DNA from 2 places in the Modestobacter marinus genome. Region 2 is predicted to be linked to the other one. Evidence: predicted binding sites of a transcription regulator. Region 2 holds the regulator's gene; the other holds the start of a gene.
The links. Region 2 encodes LexA, which represses DNA repair genes until DNA is damaged. Its sites were predicted from a motif close to TCGAACANNTGTTCGA; they were not measured.
Positions count from the first base shown of each region.

Region 1: FB380_RS10590 (HNH endonuclease signature motif containing protein) is a predicted target of LexA. The motif match lies at 5,137-5,152, and genes of this name have one in related genera.

Region 1 covers NZ_JAAMPA010000001.1:2,215,481-2,222,728, forward strand. Annotated here, with positions in the region: gene FB380_RS10570 (hypothetical protein) at 77-1,516, opposite strand; gene FB380_RS10575 (aldehyde dehydrogenase family protein) at 1,672-2,538, opposite strand; gene FB380_RS10580 (aldehyde dehydrogenase family protein) at 2,538-3,980, opposite strand; gene deoC (deoxyribose-phosphate aldolase) at 3,982-4,977, opposite strand; gene FB380_RS10590 (HNH endonuclease signature motif containing protein) at 5,172-6,374, shown strand; gene FB380_RS10595 (maleylpyruvate isomerase family mycothiol-dependent enzyme) at 6,639-7,248, shown strand, end outside.
Region 2 covers NZ_JAAMPA010000001.1:2,739,228-2,746,475, reverse strand. Annotated here, with positions in the region: gene FB380_RS25995 (LysM peptidoglycan-binding domain-containing protein) at 254-586, opposite strand; gene lexA (transcriptional repressor LexA) at 1,111-1,929, shown strand; gene FB380_RS13005 (hypothetical protein) at 2,020-3,099, opposite strand; gene FB380_RS13000 (phosphatase PAP2 family protein) at 3,071-3,799, opposite strand; gene hflX (GTPase HflX) at 3,906-5,402, opposite strand; gene FB380_RS12990 (ArsR/SmtB family transcription factor) at 5,482-6,021, opposite strand; gene FB380_RS12985 (MFS transporter) at 6,092-7,248, shown strand, end outside.

The DNA of each region.
Region 1 (7,248 bases), 520 kb from region 2:
GGGACGGGGCACGAACGGCAACGGCCGGCTCCCGCATCGCGGGGGCCGGCCGTTGGCCGTTCCGGAGCGCGCGTGCCTACGCGCGCTCGACGTCGGTGCGGAAGACCAGGGCGGTGCCGACGTCGGCGAGGACGTCGGCCCACGCGGCGGCCAGCACCGCAGCGTCCTCCGCGGACAGCGGGGCGGTCGGCTCGCTCTCGCCGCGGGCCACCGCCTGACCGAGCGCAGCGCCCGGGCTGAGCTGCTGCTGCACCCGCGGGAGCCCGGCGTACTCGGCCAGGTCCAGCGCGCCCTCGGCCGGCTGGGCCAGCGCCTGGTGGGTCACCAGCCCGCCGGCGCCGCCGGCCACCTCGGCCAGCACCTCGGACAGCGCAGCCAGGTCGTAGCGGTCCTCGTCGGCCGGCAGCGGCATCGTGTCGGTGTCGGCCACCTCGGGCCAGGAGGCGATCTCGGTGAGGTCGTGCTCCTCGTCGCCGGCGCAGAACCGCGCGAGTTCCACCGGGCTGGGGAAGACGAACACCTGACCGTCCCGGCCGAGGAAGCGCGCCCGGTCGTCGACGTAGCAGCGCAGGGTCAGCCCGGCCCCCTGCGGGTGGACCAGCTCCACGGGCAGGATGCCGACCGCCTCCCAGAACTCCTGGGCGGCGGCGACGGCCGCAGGGCTGGCGGTCAGCCCGCTGCCGCTGCGGACGGTCCGGACCCCGGCGGTGGAGGCCTGGGCCGGGCTGGCCGCGGTCGACCCGGCGGCGGGGCGGGCCGCCGGGGTGGCGTCGACGTCGTCGTCCTCGTCGTCGTCCGGGTCGGCGGCGCGGGCCTCCGCCTCCTCGGCGGCGGAGGGGTAGTCCTCTGGCCGGACGGTGCCGGCGCCGGTCCAGTCCAGGTGCTCGTCGAGCTCCTCGAGGACGTCCTCCCACAGCTCGTCGACGGCGGTGCCCAGCCGCGCCCAGCTCTCCTCGCCGCTGCGGCCGAGGAACGCCCCGACGCCCAGGGAGAGCGCGGCGACCTCGGGGCGGGCGACCAGTTCGGCAACGGCCTCGAAGCTGGTCTCGTCGTCGTCCAGGTCCTCGTCGTCCTCGTCGCCGGTGGTGTCACAGCACTCGGCGAGCCGGCCGACGATGTCGACGTCGGCGGCCAGTTCCTCGACGGCCCAGCGGTCGGGGTTCTCCGCGACGACGTCGTAGACGCCGTCGAGGTCGTAGCGGTGGTCCTCGTCGGGGGTGAGGTCGGCGGCGCCCAGCGTCGACACCACGGGCCAGACCGGGTGGTCGGCCAGGTCGTGGTCGGTGCTCACCCGGCAGAACGCGGCCAGCGCCGCCGGCGAGGGGAACAGGTGGACGACGGCGGTGGGGCCGGGGGCCTCGGGGTCGTCGTCGTTGATGTCGGCCGGCACGTCGATCGTGCTGCCGAGGAACGCCTGCCACTCCTCGCCGTCCTCTTCCCACGGCGGCGCCCAGAGCGTGTAGCCCGTGCGGTCGTCGAGGGTCAGGGCGATGGGGACGATGCTGGACCTGGGCACCCGCCCATCCTGCCCGGTGATCCTGTGCTCGCGCACTGGGGTAGCCGGTCCGGACGCGCGCCCCGGCCTTCCGGCAGGGTCTCGCGTCGAGCCTGCGGGTGGTGGAGGGCGGGAGGGCCCTCCTGCCGCCTGCTCAGGGTGGGCAGGAGGGGACGTCACACGCCGATCGGGTGCCAGACGCTCTTGGTCTCCAGGAAGGGGCGGAGCCGGGAGAGGCCGGGGTCGGCCGACCAGTCAGGCTCCTCGGCCGGCGCCCGCAGCACCCGCTTGATCGTCCCGGCGGCGGAGCGTTCCAGCTCCATCGCCAGCGGCGCCGGGGCGCCGGCCAGGTCGACCGCGTCGACGTCGGCGTGCTCGGCCAGCCACGGACCGATCTCCGCGGCGTCCCCGGTGAGCAGGTTGACCACCCCGCCGGGGACGTCGGAGGTGGCCAGCACCTCGCCGAGGGTGATCGCGGGCAGCGGGCGCTCCTTGGAGCTCACCACCACGGCGGTGTTGCCGGCGGCCAGCACCGGGGCCAGCACGCTGACCAGCCCGAGCAGACTCGACCGCTGCGGGGCCAGGACGGCGACGACGCCGGTGGGCTCGGGTACGGAGAAGCCGAAGTACGGCCCCGCGACCGGGTTGGTGCTGCCCAGCACGGCGGCGAGCTTGTCGGTCCACCCGGCGTACCAGACCCAGCGGTCGATCGCGGCGTCCACCGCGGCGCGGGCCTTGGCGGCCGACAGTCCCTCGCCCGCGGCGACCTCCTCGGCGAACTGGGCGGCGCGGCCCTCCATCACCTCGGCGACCCGGTAGAGCACCTGGCCGCGGTTGTAGGCGGTCGCGCCGGACCACTTCGGGAACGCGCCCCGGGCGGCGACCACGGCGTCCCGGCCGTCCTTGCGGGAGGCCCAGGCCGCGTTGGCCAGGAAGTGCCCCCGGGAGTCGAGGACCTCGTAGGTGCGGCCGGACTCGGAGCGCGGGAAGGCCCCGCCCAGGTAGAGCTTGTAGGTCTTGCGCACGGTGAGCCGGTCGGACATCAGGAGTCGCTCCTCAGGTAGGCGGCCAGCCCCTGCCGGCCGCCCTCGCGGCCGTAGCCGGACTGCTTGTAACCGCCGAACGGCGAGGTGGGGTCGAACTCGTTGAACGTGTTCGCCCACACCACGCCGGCGCGCAGCTGGTCGGTGACCTTCAGGATCCGCGAGCCCTTCTCCGACCAGATGCCGGCCGAGAGCCCGTAGGTGGTGTTGTTGGCCTTGGCGACAGCCTCGTCCGGGGTGCGGAACGTCAATACCGAGAGCACCGGGCCGAAGACCTCGTCGCGGGCGATCCGGTGGGCGGGGGAGACGTCGGTGAAGACGGTCGGCTTGAACCAGAAGCCGCGGTCGGGCAGGTCGCCGTCGGGCTGCCAGCAGGTCGCGCCCTCGGTCTCCCCGAAGGCGGTCAGCTCGCGGATGCGGGCCAGCTGCTCCGCGGAGTTGATCGCGCCCAGGTCGGTGTTCTTGTCCATCGGGTCACCGACGCGCAGGGTGCCGATCCGCCGCTGCAGTGCGGCGACGACGTCGTCGTGCACCGACTCCTGCACCAGCAGCCGGGAGCCGGCGCAGCAGACGTGGCCCTGGTTGAAGAAGATGCCGCGGACGATGCCCTCGACCGCCTGGTCGATCGGCGCGTCGTCGAAGACGATGTTCGCCGCCTTGCCGCCCAGCTCCAGGGTGAGCCGCTTCTCGGTGCCGGCGACCGCGCGGGCGATGGCGCGGCCCACCTCGGTCGAGCCGGTGAAGGCCACCTTGTCGACGTCCGGGTGGCTGATCACCGCCCGGCCGGTCTCCCCGGCACCGGTCACGATGTTCACCACGCCCGGCGGCAGGTCGGCCTGCTGGCAGATCTCGGCGAACAGCAGCGCGGTCAGCGGAGTGGTCTCGGCCGGCTTGAGGACGACGGTGTTGCCGGTTGCCAGCGCCGGCGCGATCTTCCACGCCAGCATCAGCAGCGGGAAGTTCCACGGGATGACCTGCCCGGCCACGCCGAGCGGTCGCGGAGCCGGCCCGAGGCCCGCGTGCTCGAGCTTGTCCGCCCAGCCCGCGTGGTAGAAGAAGTGCGCCGCGGCCAGGGGCACGTCGACGTCCCGGGACTCCCGGATCGGCTTGCCGTTGTCCAGCGTCTCCAGGACGGCGAACTCCCGGGCCCGCTCCTGCAGCAGCCGGGCGATGCGGAACAGGTACTTGCCGCGGTCGGCCGGGCGCATCGGCCCCCAGACCTTGACGAACGCCCGGCGGGCGGCCCGCACGGCGCGGTCGACGTCGGCATCGCTGCCGGTGGCGACCTCGCTGAGCACCTCCTCGGTGGCCGGGTTGACCGTCTTCAGCGGCGTGCCGGTGCCGTCGGTGAACTCCCCGTCGACGAACAGCCCGTAGCTGGGCCGGATGTCGACGATGGACCGCGACTCGGGTGCGGGCGCGTACTCGAACAGGCTGGTCATCTCAGTCCACGCTCACGTGGTCGGGGCCGCTGTAGTGGCCGGTGCGGAGCTTCTGGCGCTGCAGGAGCAGGTCGTTGAGCAGGCTGGAGGCGCCGAAGCGGAACCAGTCGGGGGACAGCCAGTCCGCGCCGACGGTCTCGTTGATCAGCACCAGGTGCTTGACGGCGTCCTTCGTCGTCCGGATGCCGCCGGCGGGCTTGACCCCGACCTGGCGGCCGGTGGCGGCGCGGAAGTCGCGCACGGCCTCGAGCATCACCAGGCAGACCGGCAGGGTGGCCGCGGGGGAGACCTTGCCGGTGGAGGTCTTGATGAAGTCGCCGCCGGCCAGCATCGCCAGCCACGAGGCGCGGCGGACGGCGTCCAGGGTGACCAGCTCGCCGGTCTCCAGGATCACCTTGAGGTGTGCCGGCCCGCAGGCCTCCTTGACGGCGACGATCTCCTCGAAGACGTCGAGGTACCGGCCGGTCAGGAAGGCGCCGCGGTCGATGACCATGTCGATCTCGTCGGCGCCGTTGGCGACGGCGTCCCGGACGTCGGCGAGCTTGACCTCGCGGCTGGCCCGGCCGCTGGGGAAGGCGGTGGCGACGGCGGCGACGTTGATGCCGGTGCCGGCCAGCGCCTCCTTGGCCACACCGGCCAGGTCGCCGTAGACGCAGACCGCGGCGACGGCCGGGCAGGCCGGGTCCGTCGGGTCCGGGCGGCGGGCCTTGGCGGCCAGGCTGCGGACCTTGCCCGGGGTGTCGGCGCCCTCGAGCGTGGTCAGGTCGACCATGGAGATCGCCGTGTCGATCGCCCACGCCTTGGCGGTCGTCTTGATCGATCGTGTGCCCAGCACCTTCGCCCGTGCCTCGGCGCCGACCTGGTCGACGCCGGGCAGGCCGTGCAGGAACGCGCGGAAGGCGTCGTTCGAGCGGGTGACGTCGGCGAACGGATCGGGCGGGGCGCCCGTCCCGCCGCTGGGGTCGGCCAGCGCGTTCGGGTCCAGCACGTGGGTCATGCGCCGCATTCTCCACTGCTGCGCCGGGCGGCAGGGCACCGTCCACAGCCGGCGATCCCGGTCAGCTCCGGGTCGGTCTGTCAAGAGCTCGCTGACATCTGTGGATGAGCCTCTGACCTGCGGATTCGAGTGGTCGGTGGGCCGTTCGGCCGGTATTCTTCGCACACACGTTCGAACGGGTCAGGAGGTGTTCGGTGAGCGAGTTGATCTCCGCGCTGGACGCCCTGGCCGCCGATGACCTGCACGCCCTCACCGACGGGCAGGTGCTGGACCGGACGGCCATGTTGGTGCAGCTGGGCAATCGGGTCGCGGCGGAGTTGACCCGCACGGTGCGTCAGTCCGACATCGTGCAGGCCGCGGAGTGGGACGGGCTGAAGTCGATGCGGTCGTGGCTGATCGGGCACGCGCGGCTCGCGCCGGCCGAGGCCTCGCGGATCCTGCGATCCGGGCGGGCCCTGGAGCACTTCCCGGTGCTGGCGGCCGGGTTCGCCGAGGGGTCGGTGACCGCGGAGCAGGTCGACGTGGTGGCCAGGAAGGTCGGTCCGGTCGAGGTCGCCCGCGCCGGGGAGCAGGGCATCGACCTCGGGGCCTCCGATGAGGTGTGGGCGCGGGTGGCCGTTGCGTCACCGCACCAGTCGCTGCTCGCCGCGGTCCAGGCCTTTGAGGACGCCTTGGACCCGGACGGGCCGGAGCCGGACCCGACCGAGGGGCGGCGGTTGACGATCGCCACGCACGCTGATGGTTCGGTGACCGGCCGGTTCGACCTGGATGCGACCGGCGGCGAGAAGGTGAAGGCGGCGATCGAGTCGATCGTGCAGGCGGACCGCACGCAGGGTGACGTGCGGACCCGGGCGCAGCAGAACGCCGACGCCCTGGTCCAGTTGGCTGACAACCAGCTCGCCTCTGGCAATCTGCCGACCCTTCGCACGGTCAAGCCCCACGTCGTGGTGGGCATCGACCTGGACGACCTGGTCGACCCGGCCACCGGCGCCGGTGCGGGGGAGCTGGGGTTCGGGGCGACGATCTCCGCCGCGCGGGCCCGCCACCTGGCCTGTGACGGCAGCATCTCCCGGATCGTGATGGGTCCCGACGGCACCCCGCTGGACCTGGGCCGGGACCACCGGGTGGTCACTCCCGGGTTGCGCAAGGCGGTCGAACGCCGGGACAGGTCCTGCGTGTTCGCCGGCTGTGGTGCACCGACCCACTGGTGCGATGTGCACCACCTGATCCACTGGCTGCACGGCGGTGAGACGTCGTTGAGCAACTCGGCGTTGTTGTGCGAACGGCACCACACCAAGGTCCACCACGGCTTCCGCGTGGCACGAGATCCCGACGGTCGATGGCGGACCTGGCGCCCCGACGACACCGAGATCCTCATCGGCCCACTGGTCCGCTGACACGCGCAATCGTCGTGCCCTGCCCCGGCGTTCGTCTCGTCGTCCTGCCTGGCGCCGGCGCTGGTCTCGTCGTCCTGCCTGGCGCCGGCGTTGGTCTTCCGGCGTTGGTCTCGTCGTCCTGCCTGGCGCCGGCGTCGGTCTCGCCCGGTGGTCGAACGTCGTCTCACCGCTGCGTCTCGCTCACGTGGGCCGGCTCGCCGATGAGTCTGGCTGGGTCCGGCGGTCCTGACCCGGTACCGACGTCGACCGTTCCCGGAGGACCCCGTGCCCGTACCCCGTGTCGCCATGCTCCCCGAGGTCGCCGCGCAGCGGCGGGCGCTCGCCGACCTGCTCGACACCGTGCACCGCGACGAGTGGACGACACCCTCGCTCTGCCACGGCTGGACGGTGCACGACGTGCTGGCGCACCTCACCCTCTCCACCCGGCAGTCCACCGCCGGGATGGTGCTGGGCATCCTGCGGGCCCGCGGCGACTTCGACCGGGCCGAGGCCCGCGCCGCCCGGGAACGCGCCGCAGCCCACCCGCCGGGCGTGCTCACCGCGCAGCTGCGCGCGACCGCCGCCCTCGACCGCCGGGTCGGGCTGTCCAGCCCCTGGGACCCGCTGGTCGACGTCCTGGTGCACAGCCAGGACATCGTCCGCCCACTCCGCCGCCGGCTGCCCACGCCACAGGACCTCGCCGTCCCGGCACTGGAGCACGTCTGGTCCAACGCGTTCTACGGCCGCCCGGTCCGGCGGCTGTGCGGAGTGCGGTTGGTGGCCACCGACACCGCCTGGGCGGAGGGCGCAGGACCGGAGGTGCGTGGCACCGCCGGCGACCTCCTGCTGCTGGCCACGGGCCGGTCGGTCTCGGCCTCCGCGGTCACCGGGCCGG
Region 2 (7,248 bases):
ACGGCTGTGGATGGCTTACAGCCCTGTAACTACTAGATGTTGTGGTGGAACCGTACGACCACCCCTACAGGTGTGCAAGCCCTGACGAGCGTGTCGTCTTCCGCATCTGCCCCGAGGACCCCGCCCGCCCCATCCGCGGCCACCCACACCGGGCTCGCCGGCCCCGATCGGGCAGGTCAGGGCCGCGACGCGAGGGCACGCCCGACACTCTCGGCGCACCGCCCGACCGGAGGTACGCCCACCGGCGGACGGCTCACGGGAGCTCGAGCACCTGGCCGGGGACGAGGTCGACACCGGGGAGGTCGTTCACGTCGAGCAGGGCGTCCACCACCGCGCGCCGGTCCTCCTCGGGCGCGATCTCCCCCGCGATGGACCACAGCGTGTCCCCGTCCTGGACCACGATCGTCGTCGAGCCCGCCAGCTCGAGGCCACCCCCGGCCCCGCCGACCTCGACCGCGATCGTCGCCGCGGCGACGGAGAGCCCGAAGGCGATGGACAGGCCGGCGACGACCCGCCGCCCACGCCGGGTGAGACGCAGGGGCGGCTGCTCGTCGCGACCACGGGCGGCGACCCGACCGGACCGCACCGACAGCCCGGCACACCCACCGCCGCGCACACCGCGGCCGCCGGTCGGGGCGTCGAGGCCCGTACGCCCTCCACCCACCCGGCCGGGCCCCGGTCGGACGACCGCGGGGGCCGCCGGCCGAGGCGCCCGCCGCAGCGCGGCGCCGCGGCCCGGCGCCGCCGTCCTGGGCGGACGCGTCACCGTCCGCCCGGTCGGGAACGGGAGGACGACCGCCGCGACGGGAGACGCAGCGGTGAGCTCGGGCTGGGGACTGGCCATCGGAGTGCTCCAGGGGTCTCACGGTGCCGGACGGTCGAACAGGCGTTCGAATCGAACGCCTGCGCGATGTCTACCGCACACCTCCGACAGGAACACGCCGACACGGCGACTCCTTCGAACACGTGTTTGAACGAAGGGCCCGGAGGCGATACGGTTCCGAGGCGATCGAGGGCGGCGTCCGCGGTCCCGGCTCGCCGTGGTCACACGGCTGTCGGTGCGGCAGAGCGCCGGGAACTGCTGCCGAGGCAGCCGGACGAGGAGGACACATGGCGGTCGACGGCCCGAAGGCGCGCGGCGGCACGAGTCCCTCGCGGCGTGGCGCGTCCAGCACGACACCCGCCGACGACGCAGCGCCGACGGCGGCGGGCGCCGCGGTGCGCGAGTTCCCCGACCGGTCCGCCGACGGCGACGGTCTGACCCAGCGGCAGCGCCGGGTGCTCGAGGTCATCCGCGACTCCATCGAGCGCCGCGGCTACCCGCCCTCCGTCCGGGAGATCGGCGAGGCGGTCGGCCTCTCCTCGGCCTCGTCGGTGGCCCACCAGTTGTCGGTGCTGCAGCGCAAGGGGTGGTTGCGCCGTGACCCGAACCGGCCGCGTGCGCTCGACGTGCGACTGCCCGGTGACGCCACCGCGACGGGCACGAGCGAGCCCGCCGCCGAGGGGCCGGCCGGTCCGGGCGCGGCCGGTGCCGTCGACGACGCCACGACGCCTCGCCCCACGTACGTGCCCCTGGTCGGCCGGATCGCGGCCGGCGGTCCGGTGCTGGCCGAGCAGGCGGTCGAGGACGTCTTCCCGCTGCCCCGCGAGCTGGTCGGCGAGGGCACGCTGTTCATGCTGAAGGTGGCCGGTGACTCGATGGTCGACGCGGCGATCTGTGACGGTGACTGGGTCGTCGTCCGGCAGCAGCCGACCGCAGAGAACGGCGAGATCGTCGCCGCGATGATCGACGGCGAGGCGACGGTCAAGACGTACAAGCGGCGCGACGGGCACGTGTGGCTCCTGCCGCACAACGACGCCTACGAGCCCATCCCCGGCGACGACGCCACGGTCCTCGGCCGGGTCGTCACCGTGCTCCGCCGGGTCTGACCCGGGCGGGCGGCGCCGGGCCTCCGTTCAGGTCGGGCGCCGCCGACGCGTGCCGCCAGGTCCTCGGCCGGGTCGCCACCGCGCCCGCCCTCAGGCCGGGCGCCGCCGCAGCTTGCCGCCCAGCCACACGAGGACGGTGGCCACGGAGGCGGCGATGAGACCGGCGGTCAGCGGCTCCACCCCACCGGCGGTCGCCAGCGACCCGGCCGCGTCCTCGGTGGCCGCCGCCGGGTCCGCCGGGGCGGTGCCCGCCAGGTCACCGGTGGCGGGCACCTGGGTGACCACCGCGGGCAGCCCCTCGCCGGCGACCAGCAGGTCCCGGTCGTTGGCCGCGAAGGTGATGGCCTCCCCCTGGGGTGCCTCCGGCAGCGGCACCCGCACCGGCGACCCGGCCAGCGCTCCGGCGACGTCCGAGCCGCTCAGCGGCCAGACGTAGGCGTCGGTGTAGGTCCGCAGGGCGATGCGCGAGCCGTCCGTGGAGACCGCACCACCGGTGACCATCAACTGTCCGGCCCGGCCCACCGGACCGCCCGGCGTGCCGGTCAACGTGAAACCGAGCGTCGCCACCTGGCTCATCGGCACGGTGGCCCCGTCGGCGAGGGGCGCATCGGGGCGGTACACGGAGCTGGCGCCGAGCACCTCCTTGGTCACCAGGTACGGGGTGCCGTCGGGCGCGAGCAGGAGCGCCTCGGCGTCGTGCGCCCCGTCGGGGTAGGTCAGCCTGGTCAGCACCGTGGTCCCGTCCGGGCGGAGGCCGATCAGCGCCACCGTCTCCCGGCTCTGCGCGTTGTCGCCGATGTCGGCGACCCAGAGGGTGCCGTCGACGGCGAGGGCGAGGTCCTCCGGGTCGTAGGGGTCGACCTCCGCGGAGCGCACCTCGCCCACCGCGCAGGCTCCGTCGAGCAGCAGCACCTCGACGCGGTCGCCGCCGTCGTTCATCGCGAGCATCGTGTCCCCGGCGCCGGCCAGGCCGGAGAGCTCGGGGAGCCGCGGGTCGGTGACCTCGCACCGGGTGACCGGCTCGCCGTAGGGAGCGGCCCCGTCGTCGGCAGCCGCGGACCCGGCCGGCAGCAGCGCGAGCAGCAGGCCGGCGGGCGCACAGAGGGCGGCGCCCGCCGCCGTCCTGCGGCGGGTGGCGCCGCTACGCCTCGGATCGGCCGGCTCTGGCACCGACCCAGCGTGACAGCACGGCAGCGTCCAGTGCGTGAACCACGCCCAACAGCAGGAGCCCGACCGAGAGCCCGACCACCGCGTCGGTGACCCAGTGGAAGTCCAGCGCCACCATGGCCACTCCCGTCGCCACCGGCCCCAGCACGCTGAGCAGCCAGGCGGCCCGCTGCACGCCGGCGGGCAGACGGTACTCGACGGCCTGCCACCGGGCCACGCCCCACATCAGGACGGCGTTCGCCACGTGGCCCGAGGGGTAGCTGGCCCCGTCCTGGTGGAAGAACGACCCGGGGAAGGCCGGGGCCGTGCGGCCGGTGCCCCACTTGAAGGCGTAGACCACGGTGGTGAGCAGGGCCAACGCGACGACCACCCGGACCAGCGGCACGAGGGTCCGCTCCCGCACGGCCAGCCAGGTGACCAGGCCGGCCAGCACGACGAGGATCGTCACCCGCCCGCCCAGCTGGGTGACCACCCAGATCGGCCAGTAGGCCCACGAGTCCCGCAGCGCCCAGACGCTGGTCACCTCGGAGACCCGCAGGTCCATCCGCTCCAGCCACCCGCGGCCCAGCAGGTTGACGGTGACCCCGACGGTGACCAGGGCGGCGAGGAGCAGGACCCACCACGGCGGCCGGCCCACGCCCACCACCCGTGGGACCGGCCGGTCGGCGGCGGTCGCCATGCGGTCCACCGCTCCCCTGGTCACCGCGTCACGGTACCGGGGCCGTGACCTGGTCGTGATCCACCGGGCGGTCCGCCGACCCCGCTGCCGCGGCGTGACACGTGTGCGCCGGCGGCAGCGGGGTCGCGCGTCAGTGCTCGACGGCCGGGGCCGTGAAGCCCTCGAGCTGCGCGGCCAGGCCCGCGTCGACCCGCGCGGTCAACCGGGTCCCGGTGGCCTCGTGCGCCTCCTCGACGACCTCGCCGTCCCGGTGCACCCGGGCGACCAGGTCACCCCGGTCGTAGGGCACGAGCACCTCGACGTCGATGTGCGGGTGCGGCAGCCGCTGGGCGATCACGTCGCGCAGCGCCTCGATGCCCTCGCCCGTCCGGGCGGAGACCCACATCGCCCCGGGGAGCGCCTGGCGCAGGGCCAGCATGTCCTCCTCGGTCATGGCGTCGACCTTGTTCACGACGATGAGCTCCGGCACGGCCGCGGCGTCGATCTCGTTGAGCACCGTGTGCACCGCGTCGATCTGGCCGAGCGGGTCGGAGTCGGACCCGTCCACGACGTGCACGAGCAGGTCGGCGGCGGCCACCTCCTCCAGCGTGGACCGGAAGGCGTCGACCAGCTGGTGCGGCAGGTGGCGGACGAAGCCGACGGTGTCGGTCATCGTGTACTCGCGCCCCTCGGGCGTCTGCGCCCGGCGGACGGTCGGGTCCAGAGTGGCGAACAGCGCGTCCTGCACCAGCACGCCGGCGTCGGTGAGCTGGTTGAGCAGGCTGGACTTGCCGGCGTTGGTGTAGCCGGCGATCGCCACGCTCGGCGTCGCGTTGCGGTCGCGGGAGTTGCGCTGCGTCGTGCGGGCGGTCGCCATGCCGGCGATCTCCTTGCGCAGCTTGCTCACCCGGGAGCGGATCCGCCGCCGGTCGGTCTCGATCTTCGTCTCACCCGGACCACGGGTGCCGATGCCGCCACCGCCGGCGACCCGGCCACCGGCCTGCCGGCTCAGCGACTCACCCCAGCCGCGCAGCCGGGGCAGCATGTACTGCATCTGCGCCAGCTCGACCTGGGCCTTGCCCTCCCGGCTGGTGGCGTGCTGGGCGAAGATGTCCAGGATCAGGGCGGTCCGGTCGACGACCTTGACCTTGAGCACCTTCTCCAGCTGGTTGAGCTGGCCAGGAGCCAACTCGCCGTCGCAGATCACCGTGTCCGCGCCGGTGGCTGCGACGACCTCACGCAGCTCGGCGGCCTTGCCCGAGCCGACGTAGGTGGCCGGGTCCGGCTTGTCGCGGCGCTGGATCAGCGCGTCGAGGACCTGGGAACCGGCGGTCTCGGCGAGCGCCGCGAGCTCCGTCAGCGACCGCTGGGCGTCGGCCACCGTCCCCTCGGTCCAGACGCCGACCAGGACGACCCGCTCCAGGCGGAGCTGCCGGTACTCGACCTCGGTGACGTCGGTGAGCTCGGTGCCGAGGCCCGCGACCCGACGGAGTGCGCCGCGCTCCTCCTTGACGTAGGAGCCGGTGGTGTCGTCGTCGGCGTCCCACTGGCCGGCCGGCGCGGGCTTGGTGTCGGGCATGCTCGCGAGCGCCTTGTCGACGCGGGCTTCGGCCCCGTCGAGGATCGCGCGGTTCTGGGCTGTCGTCATCGTCTCCAGCGTGGCACGCCCCTGCACGTGGGGCGAACGACTTGTCACATCACCTGTTGTCATCGCGGGGTACAACACCTCAGACGTCCGGATGCATCCCCAGGTACAGCGACCAGCGCTCGGCGCCCGGGTGAGCCGGCCGGGTGGCGTACTCGTCCAGCAGCCCGTACAGCCGCTCCCGGAACTCGGCCAGGTCTGCTGCGCCCAGCCGCAGCCCGATCCGGGTGCTCTGCAGCTGGGCCTCGCCCACGAGGCCCACCTCCTCCAGGAACGCGGCCAGCAGTGGGTCCCGGGCGGCTCCCGGCGCACTGGCGCCGTCCATCAGCCAGCTCTTCCCGGTCGCCCGGTAGGGCACCTCCCGGGCACCCCGGGCGCCCCGCCGCTCCCCCTCGGCGGCGAGGAAGCCGTTGTCGACCAGGGTGCGCACGTGGTGCAGCACGGTGGCCGGGTTGCGGCCCAGCCGAGCGGCGATCTCCTTGTTGGTCAGCGGCTCGTCCAGGCACAGCCGCAGGATCCGCAACCGGACGGCGGAGGCCAGGGCGCGCGCCTCGGCGTCGGTGGCCGGACGGCGCTCGCCGACGAACCGTCGCGCTCCCGCACCGGCCTCCGTCTCACCCATGCCGGCAGCGTAGGACGTCGCCGCGAGACAGTGATTGACAATCCCCAACCAGTAGCGGGACGCTGCGCCGGTGACCCGGGACCGGAGCCTGCTGCGGCACCACGACTTCCGCCAGCTGTGGGCCGCGGAGACGGTCAGCCAGGTCGGCACCCAGGTGACCCTGCTGGCCCTGCCGGTGCTGGCCGTCTCGCTGCTGGACGCGACGCCGCTGGAGATGGGCGTCCTGACCGCGCTGGAGACCGCCGCCTTCCTGCTGATCGGGCTGCCGGCCGGCGCCTGGGTCGACCGCTGGCGGCGCAAGCGGGTGCTGGTGACCGCCGACGTGGTGCGGGCCGTGGTGCTGGCGACCCTGCCGATCGCCTACCTCCTGGACGTCCTCACCCTCGGGCAGCTGTTCGTCGTCGCGGCGGCCACCGGTACGGCCACCGTCTTCTTCGACGTCGCGTACCAGAGCTACCTGCCCGCCCTGGTCGACCGCGACCAGCTCGTCGACGGCAACGGCAAGTTGGAGGCCAGCCGGGCCGTCGCCCAGGTGGCCGGCCCGGCCATCGCCGGTGGGCTGCTGCGGGTGATCGGCGCCCCGTTGCTGATCGCCCTGGACGCGCTCTCCTTCCTCCTCTCGGCGTTCTTCATCCGCCGCATCCAGCGCCCGGACACGGTCCCCGACCGGGCCGGGCGGCGGTCGCTGCGCGCCGAGATCGCCGAAGGGCTGTCCTTCGTCGTCCACCAGCCGCTGCTCCGCCGGATCGTGGCCTGCACCGGGACGTCGAACCTGTTCTCCACGATCACCACGACCCTGCTGGTGCTCTACGCACTGCGCCGGCTGGAGCTGCCGGAGAGCGCGCTGGGCCTGGTCTTCTCCGCCGGCGCGGTGGGCGGCCTGGTCGGTGCGGCGACGGCCGCGCGCTTCGCCCGCACCGTCGGCGAAGGCCGGGCGATCCCGCTGGCGGTCATGGTGGTGGTGCCGTTCACCGCACTGACCCCACTGGCCGCCACCGGCGCCCCGCTGGTGCTCCTGGTCCTCGGCCAGATCGGCTTCAGCTGGTCGGTGGTGGTCTACAACATCACCCAGGTCAGCTTCCGGCAGCGGCTGTGCCCGCCGGCGCTGCTGGGCCGGATGAACGCCTCGGTGCGCTTCCTGGTCTACGGCACCATGCCGCTGGGCGGGCTGCTCGGCGGCGTCCTCGGCACCTGGCTGGGGGTGCTGCCCACCCTCTGGATCGCCGT